One region of the Cetobacterium sp. ZWU0022 genome, then DNA from elsewhere that is predicted to be linked to it. Evidence: riboswitches for the same ligand, from Rfam matches in the RefSeq annotation. Region 1 holds a riboswitch; each other region holds the start of a gene.
What was found. A riboswitch is a leader RNA that binds a small molecule or an ion and turns the genes downstream of it on or off. The one in region 1 is predicted to bind cyclic di-GMP.
Positions count from the first base shown of each region.

Region 1 (5,797 bases):
ATATTTCAGATGGTATCGCAACTTTTCCTATATCATGTAAAGATGAAAATCTCTTGATACTTTCTCTTGTTTCTTTTGGCAGATTTACTTTTTCAGATAAAAGTGTCGAATACATACCTAATCTCTTCACATGATCTCCAGTATCCTCGTCATTCAATTGATTAGCCATTTCTAGCACTTCTATCAACGAAAAACTTAGTTCTTCTGCTTTTTTTCTATTTTTTTCAGATTTAATTATTAATACTATTAAAATTATTATAAATATCACTACTGGTATTGATATTTTTAAAATCAACTTATAATTTTGTGTTACTATTGAATTTTTTAAAATATTATTATCTATTACAGTTTTATCTATCGTGAAACTTTCTAAAATAGTTTCAATTAAATTTGATAACTCTTGTTTCTCTTTACTAATTCCAAAACTAACACCAAAAGAATCATTTAATATCCCTGCAACTTTTATTTTATCATCCAAAAAGTTATTACTTATTACTCCTGTCAATATATTAAAGTATCCTACCAGATACTCTCCATCTTGATTTAATAATTTATTTAACCCCTCTTCATAAGTTTCTACTTCTTCTATTTCACTATTTTTCAAAATATTTTTTAAATATATATAACTATAATCACCTTTTAAAACTAAAATTTTAGCCCTATCTAAATCAGATAAATTCTGAATAAACCCATCTGACTTTCTATTTGCCACAGACAATTTCATTTCATAATAAGGTTTTGTATAATTTTTAGTTACTCTTCCCAAAGAGTTTTCGATAGCAATTCCCTCTATGTCATACTCTCCATCTTTCACAAAACTAAAAGGAATACCTATTATCTTTTCAATCTCTTTAACTATATTAATAGTTAATCCCTGATAATTTTGTTTCTGCTTATAATAAAACGGCAACATAAATTTATCTTTTCCCAATTTAACTCTTATCTCTTTATAGTTATCTGTTACTTTTTCATAACTCGGCGTATCTTTTAACAAATACTTATAAAACGACACTCTATTTTCAGATAAAATCTCTTGAAATTCTTCACCTGGTAATTCATCTAAACTTTTTTTCACTTTTTCATAAAGCTCAGTTAAACTCTTTTTTATAGCTATTTGTTCATTATACCTTATATTCTCTAAAAGTTTATAATCTACATCACCTAAATTTTTATCATACCAATCTTGTGCAATAAAAATCTCTATCTCACCATTCTTTAATTTTTCTAATCCTTCATCAATATTCTTAACTTCAATTTTATCTAAAGTTAAATTGCTATATCTTTCTTTCATCTCTCTAATTCCATGTTGTCCAGGAATATATCCAGCTTTCAAATATCTAGCCTCTCCTAAGTTTGACAGCATCGAATTCTTATTTGTAATAACACCTATCCTATAAATCATAGGAGTATCCAAATAATCATATTCCTTCTTCCCATCTAAAGTTTCAATAGTTCTCAACATCATGTCACTATTCTCTTTATCTAATGAAACTTCAATCTCTTTTCCTTCTAAAACTTTTTTTAACAACTCTGCGTAAACACCTTGATATTCACCCTTTTCTAAATCTTTATACAAATACATATCCGTTGTATTTGAAGGTACTGTTATTGTTAATCTCTCTTCCGAGAAACCTAAACAACTAATAAACAGCATTAAAAAAACTACTAACCTCTTCATCTATCCTCCCTCAATAAAAAAAAATAAAAAAAGCTGCAATAATCACAAAGACTATTGCAGCTGGCTGCCATTTTAAAGACCCTATAGCTTTGCGTCATAGAGTTTCCTCTACTTTGCCACTTATAAACGTTTCTTAATTATAATCATTATAATCAATACGTCCTACAAAGTCAATATTTTATATCTATTTAGAATAATTTGGTGCTTCCTTCGTTATTATAATATCATGCGGATGACTTTCTTTTAATCCTGCTCCTGTTATTTTAACAAATTTTGCATGAACTTTTAAATCTTCAACTGTTGATGTTCCACAGTATCCCATTCCAGCTCTAACTCCTCCACACATTTGGAAAACTACATCTTTTAAGCTTCCTCTATATGCAACTCTTCCTTCAATACCTTCTGGAACTAATTTCTTAGCGTCATTTTGGAAGTATCTGTCTTTCGATCCTCTTTTCATTGCTGCCATAGATCCCATTCCAACATATACTTTATACTTTCTTCCTTCATATATAATCTCTTCTCCAGGTGCTTCTGTCGTTCCTGCTAAAAGTCCACCAAGCATTACACAATCAGCTCCTGCTGCTAAAGCTTTAACCATATCTCCAGATAATTTTATTCCACCATCTGCTATAACTCCAATCCCTCTTGTTTTACAAACTTCATAAACATCATTTACTGCTGATAATTGAGGAACTCCTACTCCTGCTACAACTCTTGTTGTACAGATAGACCCTGGTCCTACTCCTACCTTAACAGCATCTACTCCTGCATCTATTAAATCTAAAGCTGCTTCTGCCGTTACTATGTTTCCACCAATTATGTTTAAAGTCGGGAAAGCTTCTCTGATTTCTTTTATTTTTGCCATAACACCTTTTGAATGTCCATGAGCCGAATCTACAGTTATAATATCTACTCCCGCATCTACTAAAGCTTTAACTCTTTCTAGAGTATCTGCTCCAACTCCTACAGCTCCTCCAACTCTTAATCTTCCTTGAGAATCTTTACAAGCCATTGGATATTCAACTAAATTATCGATGTCCTTTATTGTAATTAATCCTTTTAATTGACCTTCGTCATTTACTATTGGTAGTTTCTCTATTCTATTTTCTAATAAGATATCTTTAGCTTGCTCTAAAGTTGTTCCTACTGGAGCTGTTACTAAATTTTCTTTAGTCATTATATCACTAACTAATTGATCCATATCTTTTCTATATTTTAAATCTCTGTTTGTAATAATTCCTATTAAAGAACCATCTTGTTCAATAACTGGTAATCCAGAAATTTTATACTTTCTCATTATCTCTTCTGCGTGCCATACAGTTGAATCTTTTGTTAAAGTAACAGGATTCTTTATCATTCCGCTTTCATTTCTCTTTACTCTATCTACCTCAGCAGCTTGATCCTCTATACTCATATTTTTATGAATAAATCCTATTCCACCTTGTCTAGCTAAAGCTATTGCTAAATCTCCTTCTGTTACAGTATCCATTGCAGCACTTAGGACCGGAATATTTAATTCGATATCCTTTGTAAGTCTTGTTTTTAAACTAACTTCATGTGGTAATACCTCAGATTTTGCTGGAACTAGTAGTACATCATCAAAAGTAATCGCTTCTTTTATTATTTTTCCATTCATCATTTTTTCTATTCCCTCCAATTTTTCTGAATATTTTAAATAAAGACCTGCACTTTTTTTTAGTATTGTGCAGGTCTTTTTTTATTTATTTTCGTTATTATAGCACATTTTTGAGCCTATGTCATTTCTAAAAAACATTTTTTTGCATTTTATTTTTTTTACATCCAAATATGCTCTTTCTTTAGCTTCTTCTAATGTATTTCCGTATGCTACTACCGATAAAACCCTTCCACCATTAGTCTCTAATCTTCCATCTACTTTTCTTGTTCCCATATGGAAAACTATGGATTCTAAATTTTGAGGAATTTCAATTTCACTACCTATTGTCGATGATTTCGGGTAGTTTTCAGAAGCCATAACAACAGCCACTGTATATCTTTCATCCCACTCTAGTTTAACCTCTTTTTCATCCATTAAATCTAATATGGCTTTAACAAAGTCAGATTTCATTCTTGGAAGAATCCCTTCTGCTTCTGGATCTCCAAATCTTGCATTAAACTCGATAGTTTTAACTCCATCTTTGGTTAACATAATCCCACCAAATAGAAAACCTTTAAACGGAATTCCATCTTGTTTCATTCCAGATGCCATAGGTTTTAATATTTTTTCTAAAGTTTCATTTACAACATTCGAATCTATTTTTCCTACTGGAGAATACACACCCATTCCACCTGTATTTGGCCCTTCATCATTGTCATAAGCTCTTTTATGATCTTGAGCAACTTCTAAAGGAATTACTCTCTCTCCATTTGTTAAAGCTATAATAGAAAATTCAAAACCATCCAAATATTCCTCTATTACAACTTTATTATTAGGTATAGAGAATGCTATCTCTAAAGCCTCTATCGCTTCCTCTTTTGTAAAGGCAACTGTTACTCCTTTTCCAGCTTTCAAACCATCCTCTTTTATAACTATCGGAGCGCCTTTTTGATTAACATATGATTTTGCTAACTCTAAGCTTTCAAAAGTTTCATAAGCTCCTGTTGGAACATTATACTTTTTCATCAACTCTTTCGCAAAATCTTTACTTGATTCAATTCTTGCAGCAGCTGCAGTTGGTCCAAATATTTTAAGACCTCTTTTTTCAAACTCATCCACAACGCCTAAAGCAAGTACGCTTTCAGGACCTACTATCGTCAAATCTATATTTTCGTTTTGTGCAAATGTTGCAAGTTCATCTATATTTTCTTCAGAAATATCTACTAGTTTCCCAATCTCTTCCATTCCAACATTTCCTGGAGCTATAAATACCTCTTTAACTAGTCGACTCTCTTTTACCTTCCATGCAATCGCATGCTCTCTTCCACCTTTTCCAATTACAAGAACTTTCATAAACTCCTCCAAAAATTAATGTTTAAAATGTCTTACCCCTGTAAATACCATAGCTATTCCATGCTTATTGCACTCTTCGATAGATAACGAGTCTTTTATTGATCCTCCTGGTTGAATAATTGCTTTAATTCCAAATTTCGCAGCCATCTCTACTGTATCTGCCATTGGGAAGAATGCATCTGAAGCCATCACTGCTCCATTACACTTTTCACCACCTTGTTCTAAAGCTATTTTTGCAGCTCCAACTCTATTCATCTGTCCTGCACCAACTCCAATAGTTTGATTAGCTTTTCCAACAACTATTGCATTCGATTTCACATGTTTAACAACGTTCCAGTTAAAGATTAAATCCTCTATTTCATCTTCCGTAGGCTTTCTATCAGTAACACAAACAAGTTCATCTTTAGAGATATTTTTCTCATCAAACTCTTGAATTAATGCTCCATCCATAACAGAAGTAATTTTCTTTTTATTTATAATATTTGAATTCAACTCTAATTTCATAACTCTTATATTTTTCTTCTGAGTTATTATTTGTAAAGCTTCTTTTTCATATCCAGGTGCTATAACAATCTCTAAAAATAGTGCAGATAACTTTTCCGCTACCTCTTTTGTTATAACTGAATTAGCTGCTACAATTCCACCAAATATAGAGATTTTATCAGCTTCATAAGCCCTATTCCAAGCTACATCTATATTTTCTCCACTTCCAACTCCACAAGGATTCATATGCTTAACCGCTACTACAGTTGGCTTAGTAAACTCTTTTAAAATTTCTAAAGCTGCATTTGTATCTTGAATGTTATTATAAGATAACTCTTTCCCATGAAGTTGAACTGCATTTCCTATTGAATATCCTGCAAAACTACTTTTATAGAATCCTGCTTTTTGATGCGGATTTTCTCCATATCTTAAATCTTGAACTTTCTCATAAGTAACAGTTATACTTTCCGGAAACTCCTCTTTTACTTTTGAAGTTAGATACTCTGCTATTAAAGTATCATATGCCGATGTATGTCTGAACACTTTCGCAGCTAATCTTTCTCTCGTTTCCGCTTCTGTATCTCCCGACTTTTCAAGTTGCGCTATTACAACATCATAATCCTTTGGATCTACCACAACCGTAACTGATTTATAGTTTTTAGCAG
Region 1 covers NZ_JRJZ01000167.1:482-6,278, forward strand. Annotated here, with positions in the region: gene L988_RS11685 (HD domain-containing phosphohydrolase) at 1-1,678, opposite strand, end outside; cyclic di-GMP riboswitch class I at 1,731-1,806, opposite strand; gene guaB (IMP dehydrogenase) at 1,863-3,320, opposite strand; gene purD (phosphoribosylamine--glycine ligase) at 3,399-4,649, opposite strand; gene purH (bifunctional phosphoribosylaminoimidazolecarboxamide formyltransferase/IMP cyclohydrolase) at 4,665-5,797, opposite strand, start outside.

Region 2 (5,797 bases), on a different contig from region 1:
ACATCGATTGTATCAATTATATTCTTTAACTTAACTTCGTTTACTTCGAAGTCTCCTCTTATAAGAACCATGTAAACTTCATCTGTTACAACATCTTTATACATCATAGCTTTTACTGTTTGTGCTGTAGGTATATTTAAAAACTCAGCAATCTCTGTTATTTTCGATACATTTGGTGTATCCATTAGCTCTAACTCTTTTGCTTCTACTTTTGGCACATCAGTTATTATACTCGTTGCAGTTTCAACGTTTGCAGCATACTCACATGATGTACAGTAAATGATTTCATCCTCTCCAGATTCTGCTAATACATGGAACTCTTGTGATCCACTTCCACCGATAGCTCCTGAATCAGCTTCAACCGCTCTGAATTTAAGTCCACATCTTTCGAAAACTCTTGTATAAGCTGCTTTCATATTTTCGAATTCTTCATCTAAAGACTCTTTTGTTGCATGGAATGAGTATGCATCTTTCATCATAAACTCTCTTCCTCTCATAAGTCCAAATCTAGGTCTTCTTTCATCTCTAAATTTAGTTTGAATTTGGTATAAGTTTAATGGTAAGGCCTTATATGATGATATATCATTTCTAATTATATCTGTTATTACCTCTTCATGTGTTGGTCCTAATGCGAACTCTCTTGAATGTCTGTCTTGAATTCTCATCATTTCAGCACCCATTACATCCCATCTTCCACTCTCTTTCCAAAGTTCTGCTGGTTGTAAAACTGGCATGAATATCTCTTGAGCTCCAGCTCTATTCATCTCTTCTCTTACGATGTTTTCAACTTTCTTTAAAGCTTTTAAACCTAAAGGAAGGTATGTGTAAACTCCACTCGCTAATCTTTTGATCATACCTGATCTAAGTAATAGTTTATGACTGATTACCTCTGCCTCTTTAGGAGTTTCCTTTAGAGTCTTTACATAATATCTACTTAATCTCATATTTCCTCCACTCTTTTAATTAATTTTACCTCATATTTTATCATAACATCTTTTACGAGGTCAAACTTTTGTTAAACTTTTCATCAATATCCTCTTCTAAAACTTTATGATTTATCTTTCCTTCATTTTTTATTAGATATTCGGTACATATATCCTTAACCAATTTTATAGTTTTTACATCATGAACTATATCTATAAATTTCAAGTCACTTAATCCGCTTTGTTTCACACCGAAAATCTCTCCCGCTTTTCTGAGTCGCAGATCCTCTTCAGCTATTTTGAATCCATCCTCTGTATTTTCTAAAACTTTTAATCTAGCTGCTGAGTTGTCATTCTCAGTATTTGATAGTAAGAAGCAGTAAGATTGATGCTCTCCTCTTCCAACTCTTCCTCTCAACTGATGTAGAGTAGCTAATCCAAATCTCTCTGAATTTGTTATAACCATTATACTTGAGTTAGGCACATTTACTCCAACCTCTATTACTAAAGTTGAAACAAGTATATCTAAATTATGATTTTTAAATTGATGCATCACTTCATCTTTTTCTTTATTTTTCATTCTTCCATGTAAAATTCCTACTTTATATCCTGGGAGGTTTTTTGATACTTCTGCATATAACTCTTCTGTTGATTTTGCCGATAGTTTATCGCTCTCATCGATTAATGAAGCTACAAAATACGCTTGCCTTCCCTCTTTTAATTTTTTATCTATAAAATAATACATCTTTTCTTCATCAACATCTTCACTTATCCACTTAGTCTTTATAGGCTTTCTTCCTGGTGGAAGTTCATCTATCACAGATACATCTAAATCACCATATATACTTAAAGCTAAAGATCTTGGAATTGGAGTTGCACTCATAACTATTAGATTTGCCAAAATCCCTTTATCTCTCAATCTTTTTCTCTGTAAAACTCCAAATCTGTGTTGTTCATCTATCACTACTAGACCAAGTTTATTGAATTGAACGCTATCCTCTATTATAGCATGTGTTCCTATGACAATATTCGTTTCTCCAGTTTCTATTCTTTTTAATAACTCATCTTTTTTCTTTCCCTTTATGCTACCTGTCAAAAGATCTACTTTTACATCCAAACTTTCTAAAGTTTCATAAATAGATAAATAGTGCTGAGTTGCTAATATCTCTGTTGGAGCCATCAACACTCCTTGATATCCATTTTCTACCATATATAATAGTAGTAAAACTGCAACTATAGTCTTTCCGCTTCCTACGTCACCTTGAATTAGATAGTTTATAATCTTACCTGCATTTAATCCTTTATAAATCTCTGTTATAACTCTTTTTTGAGCAGTTGTTAATTTAAATGATAAACCTGAAAGATACTTTGAAACCAGCTCTTTTTTTCCTTCTATTTTATAGATTCCACTGTTTGTCAAATCAACTTCAAAACGCTTTTGTAAAATACCCATCTCCAAAACTAAAAGTTCCTCTACTGCAAATCTCCTTTTAGCTTCCTCTAAGTTTCTTGAATTAGTTGGATAATGTATCTCATTTAAAGCTTTTGTTCTTGGCATCAAATTATATTTTTTTAAAACCTCTTCTGGAATATTCTCTTCAAATATATTAACATACTCTTTTAAGGCTTCCTTTAATATTTTTCTTAGATTATTTTGAGTAAACTCTTTTATAGAGCTATATATTGGAAGGATCTCCCCGTTGTTTTCTTGTCCTTTATATAGTTTAAATTCTGGATTCGTCATCTGAAAAGTATATCCTCTTTTTACATTTCCAATAAAAATATACTCCTCACCTATTTTTAAACTGTTTCTCAAATATGGTCTCTGAAACCAAACTACTTCAAGAACTCCAGTTCCATCATTTATAGTGGCTTTTATCATCTTCATTCCAGTTCTTGTGGGTGGAGCTGATATATTCATTATACTTCCTTTTAATACAACATATTCATCACCTTTTAACTCTCCAATTCTCTTTAAGTTTGTTCTATCATCATATGCTCTTGGAAAATAATAGATAAGATCATACAAACTTTCAATATTCAATTTTTTTAATTTCAGATATGTCGCTTTTGATACTCCTTTTAAATTAAAAAGTTCTATCTCTCTATAAATGTTTTTATAAATCATAATCACCACCTTTTTTTTATTATAACACAAAGAAATAGAGTTTTGTACTCTTTATAATACCTGCTATCCATCCCATATAAACCTTTAAAAATCAAGCGTTCGTGAAAATTTTATTTTCATTTTTTTTGAAAAAATTATTTGACTTTTTTTATTTTTTAATATATTATACTTGTATAAATTAAATAGGCAAAGTAAGGGAAACCTTATGACGCAAAGCTATAGGGTCTTTAAAATGACAGCCAGTTGCACTTATCTGAAAAGATAATGTTGCAATTGGCTTTTTTATTTTTTTATCACTTTATATAACTAATCGGGAGGGAACACACAATGAAAAAAATATTAACTTTATTATCTTTAACTTTATCTATGACGGCTTTTGCTAATTCTGTTGTTCAATCAGACACTATGAATATCAATGCGAAAATTGTTAAACCACTAACTGTTAGCCATGACGGGCATATCCAATTTGGTAATCTTGTTCAAAACAGCGGACATAGCGAAAAAGTAAGTAGAAACTTCTTCATTAACGGAACACCTGGACAAAAAATTGAATTTAAGATTAATGATCAAAAATTAGACTCATTTTCAAACAGTCATTTAACTAGAGTTGGAGGAAGTGAAACATTAGATTTTTATACTAGCAATAGAAAAGTAACTAACGGAGATATCTCAAATCCTACTTTAGATAACAATGGAAACTTAACGTTCTCTTTTGATTCTGTAGTTAATGTTACAAACTTACCTGTTGGAGAATACACTGGTTCTTTAAAGGTTGCAGTTAAATATAATTAATATAAAGAAAAACTGAGGAATTGATGTCCTCAGTTTTTTTTATTTCTATAATTGTTCTAATAATTCATCAGATATATCAAAGTTTGAGTAAACATCATTTACGTCATCTAAGTCATCTAAAGCTTCATATAAAGCCATAACTTTCTTAGCTGTATCTAAATCAGTTATTTGAACTTTATTGTCAGGAATCATTGACACTTCAGCTTCAGTTACATTATAACCAGCTTTTTTTAACTCTTCAGCTACAGTATTACAATCCGCAGGCTCTGTTAAAACAGTGAACTCTCCGTCCTCCTCTTTAACATCTTCAGCACCAGCTTCTAAAGCAGCCATCATAAGCTCATCAGCATCTAATCCCTCTCCAGTAATGATTATTTCCCCTTTTTTAGCGAACATCCAAGCAACAGCACCATCTGTTCCAAGGTTTCCATTTCTTCTAGAGAAAGCAGCTCTTACTTCTGAAGCCGATCTATTTTTATTATCTGTTACAACTTCTACTATGAAAGCAGTTCCTTCTGGACCGTATCCTTCATATCTAATCTCCATGTAATCTACACCTTCAAGCTCTCCAGTTCCTTTTTTGATAGCTCTTTCTAGGTTATCTTTTGGCATATTAGCAGCCTTTGCTTTATCTATCGCAAGTCTTAATCTAGGGTTGAAGTTAGGATCTCCTCCAGCTTCTTTAGCTGCGATTGTTAACTCTTTTCCTAATTTTGTAAATATCTTTCCTCTTTTAATGTCTTGAGCACCTTTTCTATGCTTTATGTTAGACCATTTACTATGTCCTGCCACAAAAATTCCTCCTCATTTTTTAAAAATATCTATTTAAATTTTATCACAACCCCTAGTTTTTTTCAATATATTTGGGCACTAGGAGTATTTTTCTCTCAACCTCTTCTAATACTTTCTCAGGCGTTATCAAACTATATTTCTCCTCATAAGATAACTTTTCATAACCATCTCCTGTCAAAATATCTTTAGGCTCCAATCCCTCGTGTCTTGGATTGTCTCTTGATAACCACTCCATTTTATTAGAGTTTGGACTAAATATTGCAAAACTGGGTATATCTATAGCTTGTGCTAAATGTCTAGGTCCACCCTCGTTTCCAACAAACAAGTCACAGTTAGAAAATAGTGTGAACAACTCACTTTTAGGTATAGACATTATATCTATAACGATATCATAATCCTCTCTAGCCACACTCCAAACTTTTTTTAAATATTTAAACGGATTCTTCTGCTTAGCTTTAGATATTGATATTACTTTATTCAAATAGTTCTGGTGTTCAAATAGAGGTGCCACATAATCGTATAAAACATAATCTATCTTTGCATCTGGATAAGTCTCTTTCAAACTTTTACATATTACAGAGGGTGAACTACCCCGCCCTAAAGAGGACGGGGCTTCGTGGGAAGTATCTTAGTAATTTAAGATATCTTAATCACGCTCTACGGCTAGTTCCTAACCTGATATATGTTTAATAAGCTAGTAGAGTTCTACCAGCTTCACGAATATTTATACTTGCATTTAAATCTCTATCCATAGTATGACCACATTCACAGTTATATATTCTATCGCCTAAAGAAAGTGAATCTTTTATATTTCCACAAGAAGAACAAGTTTTAGAAGATGGAAACCACCTATCTATTTTTATTACTTGTTTTCCTAAAAACATAGCCTTGTACTGAAGCATGACCGTGAATAATCCCCAGCCGTTATCAGAAACAGACTTGCCAAAGTTTAGTGCTCCACTCATACCTTTCATATTAAGGTCTTCGATGATAATCGCATTATGCTTTGTAACTAATTCTCTTGATAATTTGTGAAGAAAGTCTTTTCTACTGTTTTTGATAGATTGATGAATTTTAGCGACTTTTAATTTAGCCTTATTCCAGTTGCTAGAAAATTTAACTTTACGAGAAAGTTCTTGCGCAGCTTTAGCGAGTTTAGCTT
Region 2 covers NZ_JRJZ01000128.1:87-5,883, reverse strand. Annotated here, with positions in the region: gene L988_RS10150 (proline--tRNA ligase) at 1-944, opposite strand, end outside; gene recG (ATP-dependent DNA helicase RecG) at 997-3,057, opposite strand; cyclic di-GMP riboswitch class I at 3,227-3,302, shown strand; gene L988_RS10140 (hypothetical protein) at 3,379-3,843, shown strand; gene L988_RS10135 (YebC/PmpR family DNA-binding transcriptional regulator) at 3,889-4,635, opposite strand; gene L988_RS10130 (glycosyltransferase family 9 protein) at 4,688-5,197, opposite strand; partial or broken gene L988_RS10125 (RNA-guided endonuclease TnpB family protein) at 5,322-5,797, opposite strand, start outside.
Region 2: another riboswitch for cyclic di-GMP. It lies ahead of L988_RS10140 (hypothetical protein); the one in region 1 lies ahead of L988_RS11685 (HD domain-containing phosphohydrolase).

Region 3 (5,797 bases), on a different contig from region 1:
CATTTCAATTGTCTTCAGGATACACTTCTATTGGAGATAAGAGATATGTATTTAATTGGAATAATGAAAAGTTCCCAAATGTAAAAGAGTTTACAAATAATTATCATGCAAATGGAGTTAGACTTTGTGCAAATATAAAGCCTGCATTTTTACATGACCATCCAAAATTTAATGAGATGAAAGAGAAAGGTCTATTTGTAAAAGAGAGCGTTAGTGATGAGCCTGAGTTAGTTCAATTCTGGGATGATAATGGAGCGTATATAGACTTTACAAATCAAGAAGCTATTAATTGGTGGAAAGAAAATGTAAAAGAGAAACTTTTAGAGCTAGGAATTGACTCAACTTGGAACGATAATAATGAATATGAGATTTGGGACCCAAAAGCTAGATGTAATGGATTTGGAGAAGAACTGGATATAGAATTAATAAGACCAATTCAAACTTTACTTATGATGAAATCATCATTTGAAGCTCAAAAAGAGTTCGATAAAAATAAAAGACCATATCTTATCTCAAGAGCAGGATGTCCTGGTATGCAAAAATATGTTCAAACATGGTCTGGAGATAATAGAACAGAATGGAAAACATTAAGATATAATAATTATATGGCAATAAGTTTATCTTTGTCAGGAGTTTATAACTTGGGTCATGATGTTGGAGGATTCTCAGGTCCAGCACCGTCTCCAGAACTATTTGTAAGATGGATACAAAATGGTATTTTCTACCCAAGATTCACAATTCATTCTTGGAATGATGATAAAACAGTAAATGTACCTTGGATGTATAAAGAAGTTTTACCAGAAATAAAAAAAGCTATGGACTTTAGAAGAAAGATAACTCCTTATATATATAATTTACTATATAGATCTCATATCGATGGTACTCCAATAATGAAACCAACATTTTATAACTATGAAGCTGATAAAAATACATTTAATGAAAATGATGAATTTTTATTAGGTGATAATATGTTAGTTGCAACTGTGATTACAGAAGGAGAAAAAACAAGAAAAGTATACTTACCAGAAGGAAACTCATGGTACGACTATAATACTAATAAAATATATGAAGGTGGTCAAACGATAGAAGTTGAAGCAGGGTTAGGTACCTTTCCACTATTTATAAAAGAGGGAGCAATTATTCCTATAAATACTATTAATGATTATAATTTCGAGACGAAAGATGAAGATAAAAGAGGATTTATTGTTTATGCATCTGAGAATAATAATAAAACAAAGTTCGTATCATTTGAAGATGACGGATTAACACAAAATTATAAGTCAGGAAAATATGCAAAAATAAGTGTAGAAGTAGTAACTAGTGAAGAAACAATTTCTATAAATATTCAAAAAGATGGGGATATTAAATTTATTCAAGAGGAATATGAAATAATTGTTATAGATTCAAAAAATAGAAAAATAATAAAATAATCATTGAAAACTGATTTGTAATAATATTCGTATTACTATTAGTAGTTTATCAAAACGCCCCGAGAAAACCTCTTCCTCTATTAGGGAGAGGATGAATCGGGGCAATTTCAGTTCCTTGCGATTCAATATACCGCTTAATAGTTTCAATCGTTGCTCCACCAGTGCTTAATATGCAAATGCTCTTCTTCTTCATTCACCTCTAAAACACTCTCATCTTTGACACCTAATAATCTCTTTGATATTTCTTTTAAATCCTCCAAAACTTCCCCATCAATACATTTTCTACGATATTTTGTAATTACAACTAAGTGATAAGTTAAATTGTAGATAGAATGCCTATTCTTTTTAAATTCTGTATTCGGAATTCTACTCTCCTTTACAACTAAATTTTAATATGGTATTATCATAGCATATTAAATTTAAAAAATGGAGGTGAAAACTATGAAGACATATAACTTATCTTTTAAATACAGAATCTATCCTAATGAAACTCAAGCGAATACAATTAATCAAACTTTTGGTTGTACTAGACTTGTGTATAATAGATTCTTGGCTCAGAGAAAAGAATTGTATGAGGCAGAGAAAAAATCTGTAACTTACAATACCCAAGCTAAAGAGCTCCCCCTACTTAAACTTGAATTACCATTCTTGAAAGAGGTTGATTCAATAGCATTACAACAATCACTTAAAAATTTAGAAACTGCGTATAAGAATTTCTTTCAAAAGCGTACAGCATTTCCTAAGTTCAAATCTAAAAGGTCAACTAGAAAATCGTACAATACAGTATCTACAAGTAATAATATTAGAATTGAAGGAAATTTTCTAAAACTTCCAAAGCTAGGTTTAGTTAAAACTAAACTTCATAGACAGATACCTCAAAATTATGTAATTAAATCAGCTACCATTAGCCAAGAACCTAATGGTGCTTACTATGTTTCTTTACTAACTGAATTTGAAAAGGATATTAAAGAAGTTCCAAGCGATAACAATATTGTTGGTCTTGATTTTGCTATGTCTGAACTTTTTGTTAGCTCCGATAACCAAAGGGCTCACTATCCTAGATTTTTTAGAAAGTTAGAAGCTAAACTCATTAAAGCTGGAAGAGAATTATCAAGAAAAGTTAAGTTCTCCCAAAATTGGCATAAAGCAAAATTAAAAGTTGCTAAAATTCATAACCTTATCAAAAACAGTAGAAAAGATTTTTTACACAAATTATCAAATGAACTTGTAACTAAGTATAACGCAATAATACTTGAAGACCTTAACATGAAAGGCATGAGTGCAGCATTGAATTTTGGTAAATCCGTCGCTGATAATGGTTGGGGAATGTTTACAACCATGCTTCAATACAAATCAATGTTTTTAGGTAAACAAGTAATAAAAATCGACAAGTGGTTTCCATCGTCAAAAACTTGTTCATTTTGTGGTGCTATAAAAGCTGAGTTACCAGTATCTTCAAGAGTTTACAAATGTGATGAATGTAACTCAGAGATAGATAGAGACTTAAACGCAAGTATAAATATTCGTGAGGTTGGTAAAGAGCTACTAGCCTATTAAAGCATATATCAGGGTAGGGACTACCCGTAGAGCGTGATTAATATATCCGACATGAGTCAGATACTTCCCACGAAGCCCCGCCCTCTATTAGGGCGGTGGTAGTTCACGTTCCAGAACTTTCAACTGCATTACCAAGATTAATGGGATTAATAAAATAATATAGTTCAAAAGAGGAAAGGCGATTCGATTTAGAATCGTCTTTTTTGTATTTTTACAGGAAAATAAAAGACATTCAACATGTCAAATTTGCATTCAAAAAAATAAAAAATGGATTATATAATTAACTATATAAATATGTTATTATAATTCAATGTAAAACATTAATTTTGATGTCCAAATAGATTTATAAAATTTATGAAGATGTTTGTAAAAAAGTTGCCTAATCCTAATAATATATACAGTAGACAGGGTGGTTAATATCCATCCTGTCTGTATTTAGGGTGAAATATTGTTGCAAAAATATCCTAAATGAGTTATAATAATACCGAAAGATAAATACGGCAAAGTAGAGGAAACTCTATGACGCAAAGCTATAGGGCCTTTAAAATGGCAGCCAGTTGCACTTAGTTATGAACAACTCATAATATAGGTGTATTTTTTTTATAAAAATACAACTGTTTTATAGAGTCAAAAACTTTTAATATTAGGGGTGTTACTATGTGTAAAATGATGGAAATTAAAAATGAATTAAAGAAGTATCATATCAATTATACTCAAGAGGAGATACTATTTACGATAAACGAAACTCCAGGAATTACATTATGTGAGTTGACAAAAAGAATGCAGTTATCAAAAGGATCTGTATCATTATGTTTAAAGAAGTTAGAAGAGGAAAAACTTATACAAAAGTTTGGAACTTTTGATGACAAAAGAGTATTCAAAATTCATCCTACAAAGATAGGAAAAGATTTATACAGTAAAATTAAATTTATAAAAATTGTAAAAATATAAAAACTCCTTCAAAAATAAAGGAGTTTTTTATTTTATAAAATTGGAAGAGTATACGCTTTGATAAAAGGATACTCTTTATCGGAATTCAGTTTTTCAAAAGTTATAACACAGTTTATATCAGAGTTAGAAAGATAGTTTTCTAATTCATCTGCTTTTATAAAATTCAAAATATTCATATTTTCTTTTAGAAGAAATCTATTTTTTATAATTGGGAAGAGGAATGTTGGAATACGGTCAAAAACAACAAGTGTATTTTTAACGCTACTTAAACTTTCCTCGTGGGAACTCCACATATATAAAAAGATAACATTTGAAAATTGTATATTTTGATAGATTTTTCTTAGAGTAAAGAAAAGTTGAAGACATTTTAATCTATCCTCTTCAGGTAGATTGAATCGTAAAAACTCTAAGTCACATATTTTTAAAGGAATACTTTTGTCATGAGCTAAGCTCACTTTGTTGACAAATTTCTCCAAGAAGTTTGTTTTTGTTATCAGTAGAGATAGATTTTTAAAAACCATCGCTTTTACAGTGTTAATCTCTTTTGAAAGTGAATTTCTCCTTTCGTATAAACCACCATCACAGAATTTTAAAGTATCTAAAAATATGTTTAAGTTTTTTAAAAGTATCTTGCCCATAAAAGAGATTTTAAAAAAACTATAGCAAGATTTCAGTTTCTGATTTCCTATAAAATCTTTAAAATATATTTTGAACTCATTGAAACTCAAAGAGTCTATTGTAGGTTCATCTGGATCCGCTAAATTACCATAGATTATAAAGAAAGCTTTTAGAAGATTTTTGTTTTGTGAAAAATAATCAAAGCTATACTCATTTATAAAGGTATCGACATCTTTATTTAACTTTATATGAAACTGCTCATCAAAAAAATCAAGATAATCTTTTGTAATTATAGTTGGAAGTTCTTCAAACTCAACAAATAGTTTATAAAGATATGATAAACTAGCAAGCTTTAAGTTTTTTTCACTTCCTGAAATAGATATCCCCTTCGCATTTGAGCTATTGATATCTAAATCATAGATGCTAAGAGCTTCTTTAGCGAAAGCCAAGTCAGTTCCGATAACCCTTCTTGAAACCTCTAACAAGCTAGAAAGACTATTTAAATTTATGTATCTATCTCTTAAAAGAATTAAAATTATATAAAGAACTCTATTCTCTTTTGTAAAACGTTGCTCCTTTTTCAAATCACCTAGAAGAGTTGTATTTTTACAAATACAGTTAATCATAGATTGGATTGTAGGTTTGGACTCTTCTGAATCTGTGAAGGAGTAGATTTGTTTTATATAAAGATTAACATTTTGTTTATCCATTTTCAAAAACTCTGCGATAAAATCTGTCGTTTTGTATGACGTATATTCTAATAATTTACAGATTCTTATGTGGTTTGTATTAATATTTATTTTCATAGCAAACTGCTCCTTAAAATTATTATTTCATTGGGCAATATTATAACATGAAAAAAGGAATAAATCAAAAAAAGGTCTTAATTATAAGTTAAGACCTTTTAAAACTTCCTCTAAGATATGGTTGTTAACAAGATTAAGTATATTTAGATAGTTATATGAATCTAAAAGTTTAATATTTTGGTAGATATAACTTTCATCACTTAAAACCAGATTATACTTATGGTTATACAAAGTTGTATTCAATTTATAGAGGAATGCAGGCTCGATATGAAAATTTATATCAGGAGCTTTTACTTTTAAATTATCTTTTAAGTAGTGATCATCGGATATTGTAATCTCATTAAATAGTAAAAGGACATCCTTTACTAACTCTTTATTATGTTCAATTATAATCTTTTTTAAAATGCTCACAATTGAGATTTTATCATGGAAAAA
Region 3 covers NZ_JRJZ01000191.1:39,488-45,284, forward strand. Annotated here, with positions in the region: gene L988_RS12900 (TIM-barrel domain-containing protein) at 1-1,430, shown strand, start outside; gene L988_RS14145 (transposase) at 1,574-1,795, opposite strand; gene L988_RS12905 (RNA-guided endonuclease TnpB family protein) at 1,872-2,987, shown strand; cyclic di-GMP riboswitch class I at 3,477-3,552, shown strand; gene L988_RS12910 (MarR family transcriptional regulator) at 3,645-3,938, shown strand; gene L988_RS12915 (HTH domain-containing protein) at 3,971-5,362, opposite strand; gene L988_RS12920 (hypothetical protein) at 5,444-5,797, opposite strand, start outside.
Region 3: another riboswitch for cyclic di-GMP. It lies ahead of L988_RS12910 (MarR family transcriptional regulator); the one in region 1 lies ahead of L988_RS11685 (HD domain-containing phosphohydrolase).